DNA from 4 places in the Bradyrhizobium sp. 31Argb genome. Region 1 is predicted to be linked to each of the others. Evidence: riboswitches for the same ligand, from Rfam matches in the RefSeq annotation. Region 1 holds a riboswitch; each other region holds the start of a gene.
The links. A riboswitch is a leader RNA that binds a small molecule or an ion and turns the genes downstream of it on or off. The one in region 1 is predicted to bind cobalamin.

Region 1 (3,679 bases):
ACCAGAAGAAATGCTCATAGGCGCCGCTGAGCTTGAGGTCGATCGTCGCATCGCCCGGAATGCGCGTTTGCGTATTGGCCTGGTCGTTATCCATGACGCGCGAGCTCCAGGCGCGCAGCGTGGCATCGAGCACGAGATAGTTGTCCCAGATATTCCAGGTCACGCCGAGATTGCCGGTGTAGCGCGACACCAGCGGCACGTCGTTGCCCGCGAACTGTCCCTCGCGGAACACAGCACGCGTGTAAGCCATGCCGCCGCGCAGCGACACGGTATCGCTGACGCGCAGCGAAGCCTGCGTCTCCGAGCCATAGCGCCGGGTCGGCTCGAGGTTGACGTTGAAGAACAGCACCGGATTGAAATGGATCTCGTTCTCGAGGTCCATGTTGTAGACGCTGGTCTGCACCTGGAATCGGCCCGTCTTGACGCGGAATCCGCCTTCGACGTCATGCGAGGTCTGGGTCTTCAACTGGAAATTCTGCGGCAGCGGATTGAAGAAGGCGTCGAACGCGGGACCCGTCGAGACGCGCTCGTCGACATCGGGCGTGCGGAAGGCGTGCGCGGCGCGGGCGAACACCGAGAACATTTCGGTGAAGCGATGCTCGACGCCGACATGCAGCGCGTAGTTGGTCTCGCTCTGGTCGAGCGGCGTCGCCTGCGCGTCGAAGGCGAACGGCGCGTTCGGATCGTAGCGGTCGCGCGCGTTGAGCCAGGTGTTCTGCACCCGCGCGCCATAGGAGAAATCGGTCGTGGGCAATAGGCCGACCGTGTGCATCCAATAGCCGGCGAGCGACTGCTGCGACAGGTCGTAGGTATGGATCGGCGGCACGCCCCGGAACGCGCCGCGCTGCTGGTTGAACGTCGCGTCGTAATAGTCGATGCCGGTCAGGATCGACGACGGAATCCCGAAGATCGAATTGTTGATGCTCAGCCGCGGCGTGATCGACCAGGTCTGCAGCGCGGCGTCATTGTAGGTGGATGTCGCGCTGATGAATGGTGAGGCGCCGAAGAATCCGCTTTGCGTGTCCTTCTGGCGGTAGCCGCCATCGACGATCAGGTCGACGCCGTTCAGAAGCGTCTTGGTGAAGCCAGCCGTCGCGCTCGCGCCCTGCTGGTTGCCGTAGTCGAACGGTGTGGCGGCGCCCCTGCGGTCGGTGACGAGTTGGTTGATGCCGGCGGATGGGTCGACGATCCGGCCGCCCGGAAAGCCCAGCTTCTGGTCGTCGCCGGTCACCGTCAGGAATGCTTTCAGGTCCGGCGTCGTGTAGTTGAGATTGCCGACGCCGTTGCGCTGGTCGAGCGCATTGTTCACGCGGTAGCCGTCGGACTTGATGCCGTTGCCGTAGAACGACGCCGACCATGGCCCGGAATTCATCGCGGTCGAGATCGCGGCCATGCGCTGGTTGAAGGAGCCGTACCCGGCTTCGCCCCGGATCGAGACCGGCGGGCCGCCGATGCCGGTCTTGGTGACGATGTTGATCACGCCGCCGATCGCGTTGTCGCCGTAGAGTACGGCGCCGCTGTTGCCGCGGGTGATCTCGATGCGCTCGATCGAATCCAGCGGGATGGTCGAGAGATCGACCTGCGCCATGTCGATGTCGTTGAGGCGCCGCCCGTTGAGCAGGAACAGCGTGTTGGCGGTGGCGAACGCGCCGAAGCCGCGCAGGTCGACCGAGGTCTTGGCGCCGTTTACGCCGCCATAGAGCGATTGAAGCTGCACGCCGGGCGCCTGCGCGATGATCTCCGGCAAGGTGTGCGATGGCGAATGCGCGATGTCGTCGGCGGTGATCACGGTCGAGGACGTCCCGACGATGCCGGCGAACTGCGGGCTGCCGCCGCTGCCACCGGATGAAGCTCCGCTAGCGGCGCCGCCGCCCGAGCCCGCGCCGCCGGCCGGTTGCGCGGTGGTCGGCACCTGGCCCGGCGCGGGACGCCGGGGGCCTGGAGTGCCGTCGGAAGCGGGCTTGGCACGGGTGCGGTTGTGGTCGCCAGGCGCTCTGACCTCGACCGGTGGCAATTGTTCGGAGGACGCTTCCTGCGCCTGCGCGGCAGAAACGTACAAGGCGGGCGCCAGCATGCTCGACGCGAGCAGGAGTGCCCGGCGTTGCTTGGTGGCGGTGATAGCAGAGAACATCGGCGAGACCTCGGTATGACGTCAGTGGCACGTCACAGCGATCCGAGGCTCACCATCGCGTTTCGCGCTTCAGGTGAAGCAAATGCCTGTACTCCCCGACCGACATCGTCGCGTGTGACCACGTAAGACGGCAGGTCTCCTGGCTCGCGGGTCGTTACCCTTCGTCGCCTTCCCAGGACCGAGACGCCCAGTGGCATAAGACGAAGGATTCACCGCATACAGTTGCGGGGGCAGCCGCGGCTTGAGGGAAGTTTCCCGGTACCGCATTCCCTTTTGATCCCGATAGGAACCGTCGGGGCCATCTAGGATTTTGGCGACGCCCGAGTCAATCCCGGCGAAACTGCGGCGCCCCATCCCCAATACGCTTTTTTGTTCCGGTGTCGCTTGTCTGCCACCGAATTCGCTGCAAGAAGCAGGGCGCGATGAGTGCACAGGATTTCACGATAGCGGCGGGTCTCGCCGCGCGGCGGCGGTTGGGGGCGACCGTTGCGATGATTGCGTTGGTTGCCGTGCTGATGCTGATCTCGCTCGGCACCGGCCCGGTGCGGCTGTCGCCGCTGACGGTGATCGAGGCGTTGTTCGGTGGCGGCAGCGATGTAACGCAGGTGATCGTGCGCGAGATCCGCCTGCCGCGGACCATCCTGGCGTTCGCGATCGGCGCCATTCTCGGCCTGTCAGGCGCGGCGCTGCAGGGCCTGTTGCGCAATCCCTTAGCCTCGCCCTCGCTGTTCGGCGCGCCGCAATCGGCGGCGTTCGGCGCGGTGCTGGTGATCGCGCTCGGGCTGGCCGATGTCCGCTCCTACGCGCTGCCGGTCGCCGCCATCATCGCCGCGTTCGGCTCGGTGTTCGTGCTGCTCGCGATCGCTGGCCGCAATGCGGGGCTGTTGATCCTGATCCTCGCCGGGCTTGCGATTTCGAGCCTTGCGGGCGCTGCGACGGCGCTGGTGATGAACCTCGCCAGCAATCCGTTCCTGGTGCTGGAGATCGCGTTCTGGCTGCTCGGCTCGCTGGAGGATCGCAGCTTCCAGCATGTCGCGCTGGCGCTGCCGTTCATCGTTGCCGGCGCGGCCATCCTGCTGTCGCAGGCCAGCGCCTTCCGTGCGCTCACGCTTGGCGAAGAGACCGCGCAAAGTCTCGGCGTCGATGTCGGCCGCCTGCGGCTGTTCGTGATCACAGGCGTTGCGCTCGGCGTCGGCGGCGCGGTGGCGGTCACCGGCACCATCGGCTTCATTGGCTTGGTCGCGCCGCATCTGATGCGGCCCGTGATCGGCCACGACCCGGCGCGGCTCTTGGTGCCCAGCGCGCTCGCGGGCTCGGCGCTGTTGCTCGCGGCCGATATCGCGGTGCGCATCATCCCGTCGACCTCGGACATCAAGGTCGGCGTCCTGACCTCGATCATCGGTGTGCCGTTCTTCCTCTATCTCATCGTACGCGAGCGCCGCGCGCTCGGCGGAGGCGTCGCATGACGGCGCTTGTCGCAGAACATCTTAACGTCGCGCTCGCCGGCCGCCGCGTGCTCAGCGACGTGTCGCTGCAACTCGCCTCAGG
Region 2 (3,679 bases), on a different contig from region 1:
TCGATCCGGTCGCCGCGGACATGCAGGAAATAGCGATCATAAAGCGTCTGCAAGCCGAGGAACTGGAACGCGAGATCGCGCTCCGGCTTCAGCGCCGCGGCGAGCTTGTTCAGGTCGAAGCGGCCGAGCTCGGGATCGAGCAATTCGGCGCGGATGCCGGCCTTGATGTAGACCGGGAAGTATTCGCCATAACGCACGGCCATGTCCGCCTGCGACGCAGTGGTTGGTGCGCCCTGCACGAAGGACAGCACTTCGGTGCGGAGCTTGTCGAGCAGCAGGCGCGCGCTGACATAGGCGTAATTCGGCTCCTGCTCAACCAGCGTGCGCGCCGCCATCACGCTGGCGAGCGCGAGTTCATCCTGGCTGATGCCGTCATACAGATTGCGCTGGATTTCTGCCACCACAGGCGCGGCATCGACGCCGTCGACCCCGGCGCAGGCCTCGCCGACGATCATCGCCAGCCGCGCATGGTCGAGCGGCACCTTGTTGCCGTCCGCGAGCGTGACGTGGATGATTGGGCCGGCCGCGGCCTTTGCTGATTTCGCGGCCTGCTGCTCGGCGCGCTGCCGCGCCCGCTCCTCGCGATAGAGCACGTAGGCGCGCGCCACCTTGTGATGGCCGCTGCGCATCAGCGCCAGTTCAACCTGGTCCTGGATGTCTTCGATATGAAAGGTGCGGCCTTCGCTCATCCGGCGTGACAGCGCGCCGACGACTTCGGCGGTCAATTCCTCGACCGCTTCGTGCACGCGGCGCGACGCTGCCGCCGTATGACCCTCGACCGCGAGGAAGGCCTTGGTCATTGCCACCGAGATCTTGCCGGCATCGAATTGCGACACCGTGCCGTTGCGGCGGATCACCTGCATCGGCAGCCGCGCCTCCGGCGCCGCGATCGATTCGGGGCGCAGGTGAATGAGAGACGACGCGGTGGCTTCGCGATCGAGAGAGAGTGACATCTTGCAGACCCCGTGATGTTTGTTGGGGCCGGATGCCGGAGGCGACGCTGCGTGATGATGCCGGCGGCGCACCGGCATGAGCCTGCAAGCGACCGCCGGGACACCCCGCCCGTGGACGTTATTTGCTGTCACGGCAGGTCTCCTGGCTCGCAGGTCGGCGTTACTCCCCGTCTTCCCAATGCGATGCCGCATCAGTGACGTCTAAAGTCGGGAGCAACTCACTGCTTACAGTTGCGGGGGCAGCGCCGGATTCTCGCGATAAATGCGCGATCACTGGCTTCCCTCTTAGCCACCATTCCTTGCGTCATGATGGACCGTGACAGCTACATCTGGTGCGATTTGTGGAATGGTGTCAATGGGACGTATGGGCGAAGCGCAAAAATTTCGGTCCATGCCGTCGATGCTGTGAACAACCGGCGCCACGCGCACGTGATGTCATCCGAGTTGACCTTCGCGCGATCTTGCCGGTAAGTGAACGCGTCGTGGTTCTTCGGAGAGATCTTTTCCGGAGCTAAGAGGGAAGCCGGTGTAAAGCCGGAGCTGCCCCCGCAACTGTAAGCGGCGAGCCGCGGTCCACAATTGCCACTGAAGCCTGCAAAGCTTCGGGAAGGCCGGACCGCAGCAACGACCCGCGAGCCAGGAGACCTGCCTCGACAACATACACGTCCTCGGGCGGGGTGTCCCGGTGGTGCGGTTGCGATTCCGTGCACACCTCGCGCAGGGAATCCAGACGTGTCACTACGGCCTTTGCCCCCAACTCATGGGGTTAAGCCAATGTCTTCCACTTCACTTGCTGTTGCATCTCTCGGAACGCCGCGGATCGGTCCGCGCCGTGAACTGAAATTCGCGCTGGAACGCTTTTGGTCCGGCGCATCGGACGAAAAGACGCTGATCGAAACCGGCATCGGGCTCCGTGCGGCCAATTGGGCGCGGCAGAAGAAGCTCGGCATCACCGTGATCCCGTCGAACGATTTTTCGTTCTACGATCAGGTGCTCGACACCTGCGCGATGGTCGGCGCGATCCCGGAAACCTATGGCTGGACCGGCGGCGCAGTGCCGCTTGCGACCTATTTCGCGATGGCACGCGGCACCAAGGCCGACGCGCATGACGAGGCCTGCGGACATGGCCATCACGCGCACGGCGTGGCGGCGCTCGAAATGACGAAATGGTTCGACACCAACTATCATTACATGGTGCCGGAGCTTCGCAAGAACCAGTATTTTGCGCTCGCCTCGCGCAAGCCGATCGAAGAGTATGAGGAGGCGAAGGCACTGGGTTATCAGACGCGTCCCGTGCTGATCGGCCCGGTCACGTTCCTGAAACTGGCCAAGTCCAAGGACGCGCATTTCGACACGCTGTCGCTGCTCGACAGGCTCTTGCCGGTCTACATCGAAGTGTTGCGCGAGCTCGCTGCCCGCGGCGCGGAATGGGTGCAGATCGACGAGCCCTGTCTCGCAACTGATCTGGATGCCGCAGCTCAGCAAGCCCTACGGCGCGCCTATTCCGGAATCGCCAAAGCAGTGCCGGACATCAGGATCATGCTGGCGACCTGCTTCGGCGGGCTCGGCGGCAATCGTGCGGTCGCGTTTGACCTTCCGGTCGCCGGCCTGCATCTCGATCTCGTGCGCGCGCCTGAACAGCTCGGCGATCTCATGGATGTTCCGAAGCAGCGCGTGCTGTCGCTCGGCGTGATCGACGGCCGGAATGTCTGGCGCGCGGATCTGAGCCGGATCCTCGATCAGCTCGAGCCCGTTGTCGCAAAGCTCGGCAAGGAACACGTCCAGATCGCGCCATCGTGCTCGCTGCTTCATGTGCCAATCGATCTCGCGCTGGAGACGAAGCTCGATCCCGAGGTGAAGACCTGGCTCTCATTCTCGGCGCAGAAGCTCGAAGAACTTGCCGCCCTCGGCGCGGCTCTTGGAAGTGGCCGGGCCCATGCGTCCGAAGCGATCCGAGCATCCGATGCCGCCGCGGCCGCGCGCAAGATCTCGCCGCGGATTCACGATGTGAAGGTTGCCCAGCGTCTCGCCGCCATCGATGACGGCACGCGCCATCGTGCCAGCCGGTTCGCCGAGCGCGTCGAGGTGCAGCGCGAGCGGTTCAACCTGCCGCGCTTCCCGACCACGACCATCGGCTCCTTCCCGCAGACGACCGATGTCAGGAACGCACGCGCCGCGCATGCCAAGGGCGCACTCAGCGATACCGCCTACAAGACCTATCTGCAGCATCAGACCGCGCGCGCCATCCGTTGGCAGGAGAATATCGGGCTCGACGTCCTGGTCCATGGCGAGTTCGAACGCAACGACATGGTGCAGTATTTTGGCGAGCAGCTTTCCGGCTTCGCCTTCACCGAACTCGGCTGGGTGCAGTCCTACGGCTCGCGCTGCGTCCGGCCGCCGATCCTCTACGGCGATGTCTCACGACCGCAGCCGATGACAGTCGAATGGTGGCAGTTCGCGCAGTCGCTGACGACGAAGCCGGTGAAGGCGATGTTGACGGGCCCCGTGACCATCCTGAACTGGTCGTTTGTCCGCGACGACCTGCCGCGCAGCGAAGTGTGCCGACAGATCGCGCTCGCTATTCGGGATGAGGTGCACGATCTCGAAGCGGCCGGCGCCGGCATGATCCAGATCGACGAGGCAGCGCTGCGGGAAGGCCTGCCGCTGCGCAGGTCGGAATGGAAGACCTATCTCGATTGGGCGGTCGACAGTTTCCGCATCTGCGC
Region 3 (3,679 bases), on a different contig from region 1:
TTCGACACCCGCCTCGATACGCCGCCTATCTCAGTCCGTCATCACCCAGTTTCCCGCATAGCTCCCTATGACGAGGTCGCCGAAGGGCCAATACCGGAAGTAGCCAGCCTAATCGATCACCCGGTCGATGCGGGCGCTGAACGTCGGCGAAAATTCGAGCGATCCGCTCCGTCAATCTTCCGCGCGCCAGGTGACTACCTATTCAAATGCCGCGATTGCAAGCACAACGGCGGCAAGGATCGGACCTGCATCGGCGACAAGCGGGCGATCATGTGCGCTGACTGCGCCTACGCACTGCCCAATGATCACGAACCTAGAAATATCGCCACGGACAAGCACCCGCAATCTGTGCGTTAGGAACTTTGTTCAATCTCAAGATCCTTCTAATATTTGCACTGCCGCAGGCAGGACAGAAGTACCAAGACTCACTTGCGATTACCCTCGGACCCGGACTGGGATTGCTACCGCACATCGTTCGATGACATTGAAAACCGTCACAAGCATCATAACCGATGAATGCAACTTCAGGGGCGGGATAACCTGAACAATACACTTTCGTTCCAGTCCAGCATTTGTCACCGTCCCCTTTTGAATCACTCCCCACGTATGTCATTCCCAGATCGGTGCAGTCTGCTGGCGACCCAAAGCGAAATGGGGCTGTCCCGATCCAGATTCCCCGGCTCCGCAAATGCATCCCTGGTTAGCAAGATAGCGCTTACTGCGAAGACTATCCTGAATAGGATCATAGAAGAGCCTCCCTATCTGTGACAGATGTGGAGGGGGATATCTGACCCACCGCAGAAGATATTTGAGCAACCAGAGACGCCTGTAAAGAAAGATCCGTATGTCGCACGACTCACCAGTGGTCAATCGCGCTCATTGCTTTCCTTTTGCTTGATGATTTCGCGGAGAGACTTCGGCCGCGGAGGTGACCTGTAGCGGCCCTCCCACGAGGCCGCGATCACGCCCTCGAAGGGAGCTTCCCCCGAGTGCAACTCGGCATTCCGCTATCGGTTGTGACTAGTTTAGCGTTCGCCGCGCCAGGCCCTGCCACCGAAATGCCCATGCCGATCCTCGACGAGACAACGCAGCCTGATCCGGCAGGGATGGAGGAGGTGCTAAATCGAAATGACCATCATACGCTGGATGCGAAGGACCATCACGGGTCGATGTCGCATTTGGGTCAAACTGAAGAAGAACGTGCGGTGATGGCCGAACAATTCGCAGGCGCATATTTGCTGAAGTAGAAATCCCGGCTTGGTCGGGGTGGGGTACCTGGCATTGCCGGCTACAAGGCGATCAACGCACTGGACTCTATGATCGGCCATCATACGCCGCGACACGAAGCTCTTGGTTGGGCTGCGGCGCGCGCATCGATGATGTGGCAAACTTCATTCCAGCTCGCCTGACCGCTGTTCTCTTCGTGCTGCGCGCCCCGGTCTTCGCAGGGTGGTCATGCATGATGCGCGATGCGAACCGGCGCCGCTCGATTAATGCCGGCTGGCTCGAAGCCGCCATAGCTGGAGCGCTCGGCGAGCGGCTCAGCGGTCCGCGAGCGTATCACGAGACCATCGCGGCGGGAACTCGAGGCGCTCGCGAGGGCTGAGCTCGCGATCGTGGTCAACCCGAACGATCCCGACGGAAAGCATCATGATCAGAGTGAACTTCTTTCGATCCTGCCGCGTGTCGGCCGTCTAGTGATCGACGAAAGCTTTACCGAGCTAGCCCTGGCTTATCACCTGCGCCCGATCAGTCCCTCTTCGCCGTCCTTGGTCGCCCTGATCTTTCGCGGACCATCTCCTTTTTCGCCATTTTGATGGCCTGGCGGGCGTCGGTGGAGCCCTCGGGCGCGACGATGTCCCCGTCCTCGGCGGCATCTGGTTCGGACATCATCCGGCGTGGTCCCTTTGGCTTGACAAGTTGCGGCCCAGAGCAAATGGTCGGCCCGCGTTGGTGCCTGTTCTGCGACAGGCGAAGAGGGAATGCGATAGGGCTCGAGCCAAACGGCTTGGCCTGAAAAGCAGCCGCCCCCGCGACCGTGACCGGAGAGATGCCCGAAGCCACTGATCCCCTGGGGATCGGGAAGGCGGGGATCGAAGGGAAAGACCCTGCTCCGCAAGCCGGGAGACCTGCCAGCGCAACGTTGAGACCGGCGGACGGGGTGTTCCGCGACGGGGAAAGCGAAGCCTCCTCAAGGACGGTTCGTGCACCTCATCGCTTCCCGCCGTCAATTCAGGAAGGGGCGATGATCGTCACTCTTCACGTTTGCATCACATGCCGCCCGGGCCAGACGCTCGGGGAAGGCGAGATTACGCCCGGTGCGCGCCTGCATGCCGCTATTCTCGACGCGGGCGTGCCTGACGGCGTCGTCGTTCCCGTCGAATGCCTGTCCGCCTGTAACCAGGGCTGCTCGGTCGCGCTCAGCGCGCCGGGACGGTGGTCCTATGTCTACGGTCGCTTGTCCGATGGCAACGCGCACGACGTGATTGCCGGCGCGTCAGCTTACGCGGCGGCACCCGATGGCATCGTGCCATGGCGCAGCCGGCCGGAGATCTTCCGCAAACAATCGCTCGCTCGCATTCCACCTATCGCCGCCCTGCCAGAAGCCGCGGAATGAACACGCTCGCAAAAGTCCCTGTCACGGTCGTCACTGGCTTGGCATCACTCTGGAAGACGCGCCGAAATTCGATCGCGGCTGCGCCGCGCGAGGCGTCATGAGTACGGTCGCTATCAAGGGCTGGTGCCCTGGCGCGTTGCGGCCGATGCAGTCAGGCGACGGGCTCGTGGTCCGCGTGCGCCCCTATGGCGGAAGGCTCGATGCGGCACAGGCGGCAGGGCTGGCTGATCTGGCAGAGTGTTACGGCAACGGCTTGATCGACTTGACCAGCCGGGCCAACTTCCAGATCAGAGGCGTGAGTGATCAGGGACACTTGTCTCTGCTCGACGGTCTCGCCCAATTGAAGCTGCTTGACCATGATCCGGAGGCCGAGTCGCATCGCAACATCCTGGTGACACCGTTCTGGGGCATAGGCGATGACACGCGTTCGCTCGCAGCCGAACTGGAGCAGGCCCTTGCCGGCAGTGGGCTAGCTCTTCCGACCAAATTTGGCTTCGCTGTCGATGACGGCAAGGAACGGGTGCTTGCTGGCGCATCCGCGGACATTCGGATCGAGCGTGGCCGCGCGGGCGGCCTTTTGGTGCGCGCCGATGGCGCTGAGTTTGGTCGCTCCGTTACGCGCGGCGACGCTGTGAGCGTTGCAGTCGCGCTTGCCGAATGGTTCATTACCTCAGGCGGCACCAGCGGCAGGCGAGGGCGCATGGCCGCCCACATCATGGCCGGCGCGAGATTGCCGGATGCACTGCTCGGTAGGACCGAGCCCGCACCGACGATCGCTGTGCCTCGTCCCGGTCTTTGTCCGCTGGGTGCGATGGTCGGCGTCGCATTCGGGCAACTGCCCCATTCGGCGCTTCGGCTTATTGCCGCAGATGCGCAAGGGTTGCGTATGACACCGTGGCGGATGATTCTTGCTGAGGGAGCACGCACGATGCCGCGCGGTGCGGACCTCATCACCGAGGCCGATGACCCAGCGCTTCGCGTCATCGCTTGCAGCGGCGCGCCGCGCTGCCGCGAGGCTCTTGCCGATACCCGCACGCTGGCTGCCGCGCTTGCGCCGCACAT
Region 4 (3,679 bases), on a different contig from region 1:
CGGCGGCATCATGCTCGTCTCGCGGCTGAACTCGGGCAGCGCCACCGTCGGCGAGCACGTCGAACTCGACGTGATCGCCGCGGTCATCGTCGGCGGAACAAGCCTGAATGGCGGTTATGGTCGCCTTATCGGCACTGTGCTCGGCGTCATGTTCGTCGCCGTGCTGCGCAACGGCATGGTTCTCGCCGGCATCGACCCCATCGTGTTCCTGATCGCCCAGGGCCTCGTCATCATCCTCGCCGTCTGGTGGAGCATGCTCCGCCGGCAGCGCACACGTGCGGACGGATTCGCATGAGCAAAGCTCCACTTGCCTCGAAGTTGATTACCTTGGCGGAAGCCGCCGGACGCGTTCCCGACGGTTGCCGGCTCGCCCTCGGCGGCTTCGCCGTCTATCAGAAACCGATGGCCTTCGTGCGCGAGTTGATCCGCCAGGGCCGGCGTGACCTGACGATCATCGGATCCGCTCACTCCTTCGATGTCGACATGCTGGCAGGCGCCGGCTGCCTGAAGAAGGTCGAAACGTCTTATGTGGGGCTGGAGAAGCATGGCCTGGCACGCAACTATCGCCGCGCGGTGGAAGGCGGACGCCTCAAAGTCGTGGACTATCCCGAGATGGCCTGCTGGGACCGCTTCCGCGCCAACCAGGATGGCTTCGACTTCTGGCCGGCCAAGTTTCTGGGCGGCAATGATGTCGTCACCTACAACGACGAGATCAAGGAATTCCCCTGCCCCATCACCGGCCGCAGGCTGCACGCTTTCCCGGCGGCAAATCCCGATGTGGTGGTGATCCACGCCATCGCGGCTGACGAGCAGGGCAACATCGTAACGCCGGCGCGGCGGCTGCTGCCGCAGAGCGGCGACGTGCTCATGGCCCGCTCGTGCGAGCATGTCATCGTGACGGCGGAAAAGATCGTACCGAAATCCTTCATCAAGCGGCATGCCCGTTTCGTGGAGCTGCCCTCCTATCGGATCAGCGCCGTGGTGGAGGTCCCATGGGGCGCGCATCCGACGCCTACGCTGGGGCGATATCTCGCCGACGATACCCATCTCGATGCCTATGTGGCGGCCTCTGCAAGCGAGGGCACCTTCGCCGGATACCTTGATGATTGGGTCCGCCGGCCGGCAGACCATTTCGCTTATCTGGACAAGCTCGGCGCCGCCCAACTTTCCCGTCTCACCGATCTCGGAAGCCTTGCATGACCGCGCCCGCCACCCTCAACGAAACGCTCGCCGTCGCGCTGGCGCGCAGCTTTGCCGATCGCGAGGTCGGCTTCACGGGTCTCCTCACGGGCGCCGCGGCGGCCCTGTTCGGGACCGGCATCCCGCTTGCGGCCATGGAGCTCGCCAAGCGCATGCATGCGCCGAACCTGACCATCCTGCTCGCCGGCTGCTACCACAACCCGGACTTCAGCGAGATCGACCGGCTGCCCGACTCGGAGCACAGCGCGATGCTGCGCGACCTGCCGTGCGAGTCCCAGATGGTCGACTATCCGGGCCAGTTCGTGCTCAAACGCGGCGATGTAAGCTTCGGATTCAGCAGTGCAGTGCAGGTGGACCGCGTCGGCAACATCAACAGTGTTTGCGTCGGCCCGCACGACCGGCCCAAGGTTCGCCTCGTCGGCCCCATCCTGCAGCCCGAGCACATGACGCTGTTCCGCCGCGAATATGTGATGATGCCACACCATGACCGGCGCAACTTCGTCGAGAAGGTCGATTACGTCTCCGGCGTCGGCTACCCGGGAGGGCTCGACGGGCGCAGGAAGCTCGGCCTTGACTGGGGCGGCCCCTGCATGGTCGTCACCCCCAAATGTCTTTTCGACTTCGACCGCGAGGCCGGGCACATGAAGGTCCGCTCGATCCACTGCGGTGTCAGCCGGCAGGAGCTGCAGGACGCCACCGGATTCGACCTCGGCGACCTTTCATCGATTCCCGAAACCGAGGCGCCGACAGCAGAAGAGTTGCACATCCTCCGCCGCGACGTGGATCCGCGCGGTGTCCTGATGCCGGCCCAATGACAGGATTGACTTCGGCTCAGACACCCCCGTAGATCACGAGTGACGGTTCCCCTCGACGGGGATCAAAAGGGAACGTGGTGCGGGACTTCTCCCCTAAGCCACGGCTGCCCCCGCAACTGTAAGCGGCGAATCTTTCGTCATACGCCACTGGGAGCCTCGGTCCTGGGAAGGCGACGAAAGGTTAGGACCCGCAAGCCAGGAGACCTGCCGTCAGCCGTGGTCACACGCGAAAATGTCGGTCGGGGAGTACAGACATTGCTTTCGCCCAGCGTGCCATAGGCACGTTCGAGCGAGACCTCGTTCGCTGTGACGTGCCACTGACGTCATACCGAGGCCTGCTCGTGCTCTCTATCGTTACTATCCCAAGGCAGCGTCATGCTGCGCTCGCGTTCGGATGCCTTCTCCCAATTGTGCTGCTCCACTCTTGTTCTGCAAAGGCCCAGCAGCCTGATTCGTCCCATGTCTTGCCTCCGGTCAGCGTTACCCAGCCGCAAAAGCCTCCGGCAAAGCGTCTCAATCATCAGCGTTCAACTTCCGCAGCGCGACCTGCGCGATCTCAGTCGAGCCGGAGCGCAGCGGCACGCAGTGCCGCGCCCTCGATCGCAACATCCGACACGCCATCGCCGACGCTGAGCCTGAACAAGCAGAACGCGAGTGGCAGCCGCCTCAACCTCACTCCACTGCAAACGCCCGCCAGCGTCGAAACGATCACCTCGCAGACCATCGCAGAACGCGGCCAGCATAGTATCACGGACGCGGTCACCCAGAACGCAGTGGGCTTTACCGCAAGCCCGGCCCCCGGTAATGGCGGCCTCTCGTTCAGCACACGCGGCTTCACCGGAAGCAATTCGGTGATGACGCTTTATGACGGCACTCGCCTCTATGTTGGTGCCGGAACCGTGACCTTTCCATTCGATACGTGGTCGGCGGATCGCATCGAGATCATGCGCGGGCCAGCCTCCGTTCTGTACGGCGAAGGCGCGATTGGCGGGATCATCAATGTGATCCCCAAAAAACCCGTCACGACGCCCTACAACGATGCCGAGATGTCGCTCGATACCAATACGACGCGACGCATTGCAGTGGATAGCGGCGGCCCGATCAATCCGAACGTATCCTATCGCGTCAATGCCGTCGGCAACATGTCGAACGGTTGGGTTGACCGCGACGAGACATCGAATCTGGCGATCTCGGCCGCGGTGCGGGTCCAGGCCGCCGAAAATCTCGCTTTCACACTCTCGAACGACTACGGCAATCGAAGCCCCTCGCGCTATTTCGGCACACCGCTGATCAACGGCGCAATCGACGACGCGTTGCGGTTCAAGAACTACAACGTGCTCGACAGCGCGATCCGCTATCAGGATAACTGGAGCCAGTTCAAGACCGAGTGGGACGCGGCGGACGGAGTCAAGGTCCAGAACACACTCTACTACCTGACCAGCCGTCGGCACTGGCGTGATGTCGATCTATCTCAGTCAGCAGCGCTCCTCACTGCACCGCATACTAAAGCCCTGTCGCGCAAACAGAACCCCCGGCAATCGCTTGCCGGGGGGCTTGATTAAGTTTCGTGTGAAACGAGGATCAGAAGTTGCGCTGAACGCGGACGTTCAAGCTGAACGTATCCTGGTCCTTGAAGTCGTACCGAGCGGTCGGCATCGGCGCCG

Region 2: another riboswitch for cobalamin. It lies ahead of metE (5-methyltetrahydropteroyltriglutamate--homocysteine S-methyltransferase); the one in region 1 lies ahead of AAFX91_RS31960 (TonB-dependent receptor).
Region 3: another riboswitch for cobalamin. It lies ahead of AAFX91_RS27450 (DUF1636 domain-containing protein); the one in region 1 lies ahead of AAFX91_RS31960 (TonB-dependent receptor).
Region 4: another riboswitch for cobalamin. It lies ahead of AAFX91_RS25020 (TonB-dependent receptor); the one in region 1 lies ahead of AAFX91_RS31960 (TonB-dependent receptor).

Annotation. Positions count from the first base shown of each region.
Region 1 covers NZ_JBEGDB010000240.1:5,970-9,648, forward strand. The annotation lists gene AAFX91_RS31960 (TonB-dependent receptor) at 1-2,131, opposite strand, end outside; cobalamin riboswitch at 2,243-2,440, opposite strand; gene AAFX91_RS31965 (FecCD family ABC transporter permease) at 2,623-3,597, shown strand; gene AAFX91_RS31970 (ABC transporter ATP-binding protein) at 3,594-3,679, shown strand, end outside.
Region 2 covers NZ_JBEGDB010000061.1:29,066-32,744, forward strand. The annotation lists gene AAFX91_RS14865 (ribonucleoside-diphosphate reductase subunit alpha) at 1-953, opposite strand, end outside; cobalamin riboswitch at 1,068-1,287, opposite strand; cobalamin riboswitch at 1,420-1,621, shown strand; gene metE (5-methyltetrahydropteroyltriglutamate--homocysteine S-methyltransferase) at 1,728-3,679, shown strand, end outside.
Region 3 covers NZ_JBEGDB010000175.1:44-3,722, forward strand. The annotation lists partial or broken gene AAFX91_RS27430 (hypothetical protein) at 1-357, shown strand, start outside; gene AAFX91_RS27435 (hypothetical protein) at 1,065-1,247, shown strand; partial or broken gene AAFX91_RS27440 (CobD/CbiB family cobalamin biosynthesis protein) at 1,269-1,564, shown strand; gene AAFX91_RS27445 (hypothetical protein) at 1,617-1,817, shown strand; cobalamin riboswitch at 1,935-2,152, shown strand; gene AAFX91_RS27450 (DUF1636 domain-containing protein) at 2,246-2,617, shown strand; gene cobG (precorrin-3B synthase) at 2,715-3,679, shown strand, end outside.
Region 4 covers NZ_JBEGDB010000145.1:12,391-16,069, forward strand. The annotation lists gene AAFX91_RS25005 (ABC transporter permease) at 1-295, shown strand, start outside; gene AAFX91_RS25010 (CoA transferase subunit A) at 292-1,200, shown strand; gene AAFX91_RS25015 (hypothetical protein) at 1,197-2,015, shown strand; cobalamin riboswitch at 2,042-2,242, shown strand; gene AAFX91_RS25020 (TonB-dependent receptor) at 2,327-3,577, shown strand; gene AAFX91_RS25025 (porin) at 3,597-3,679, opposite strand, start outside.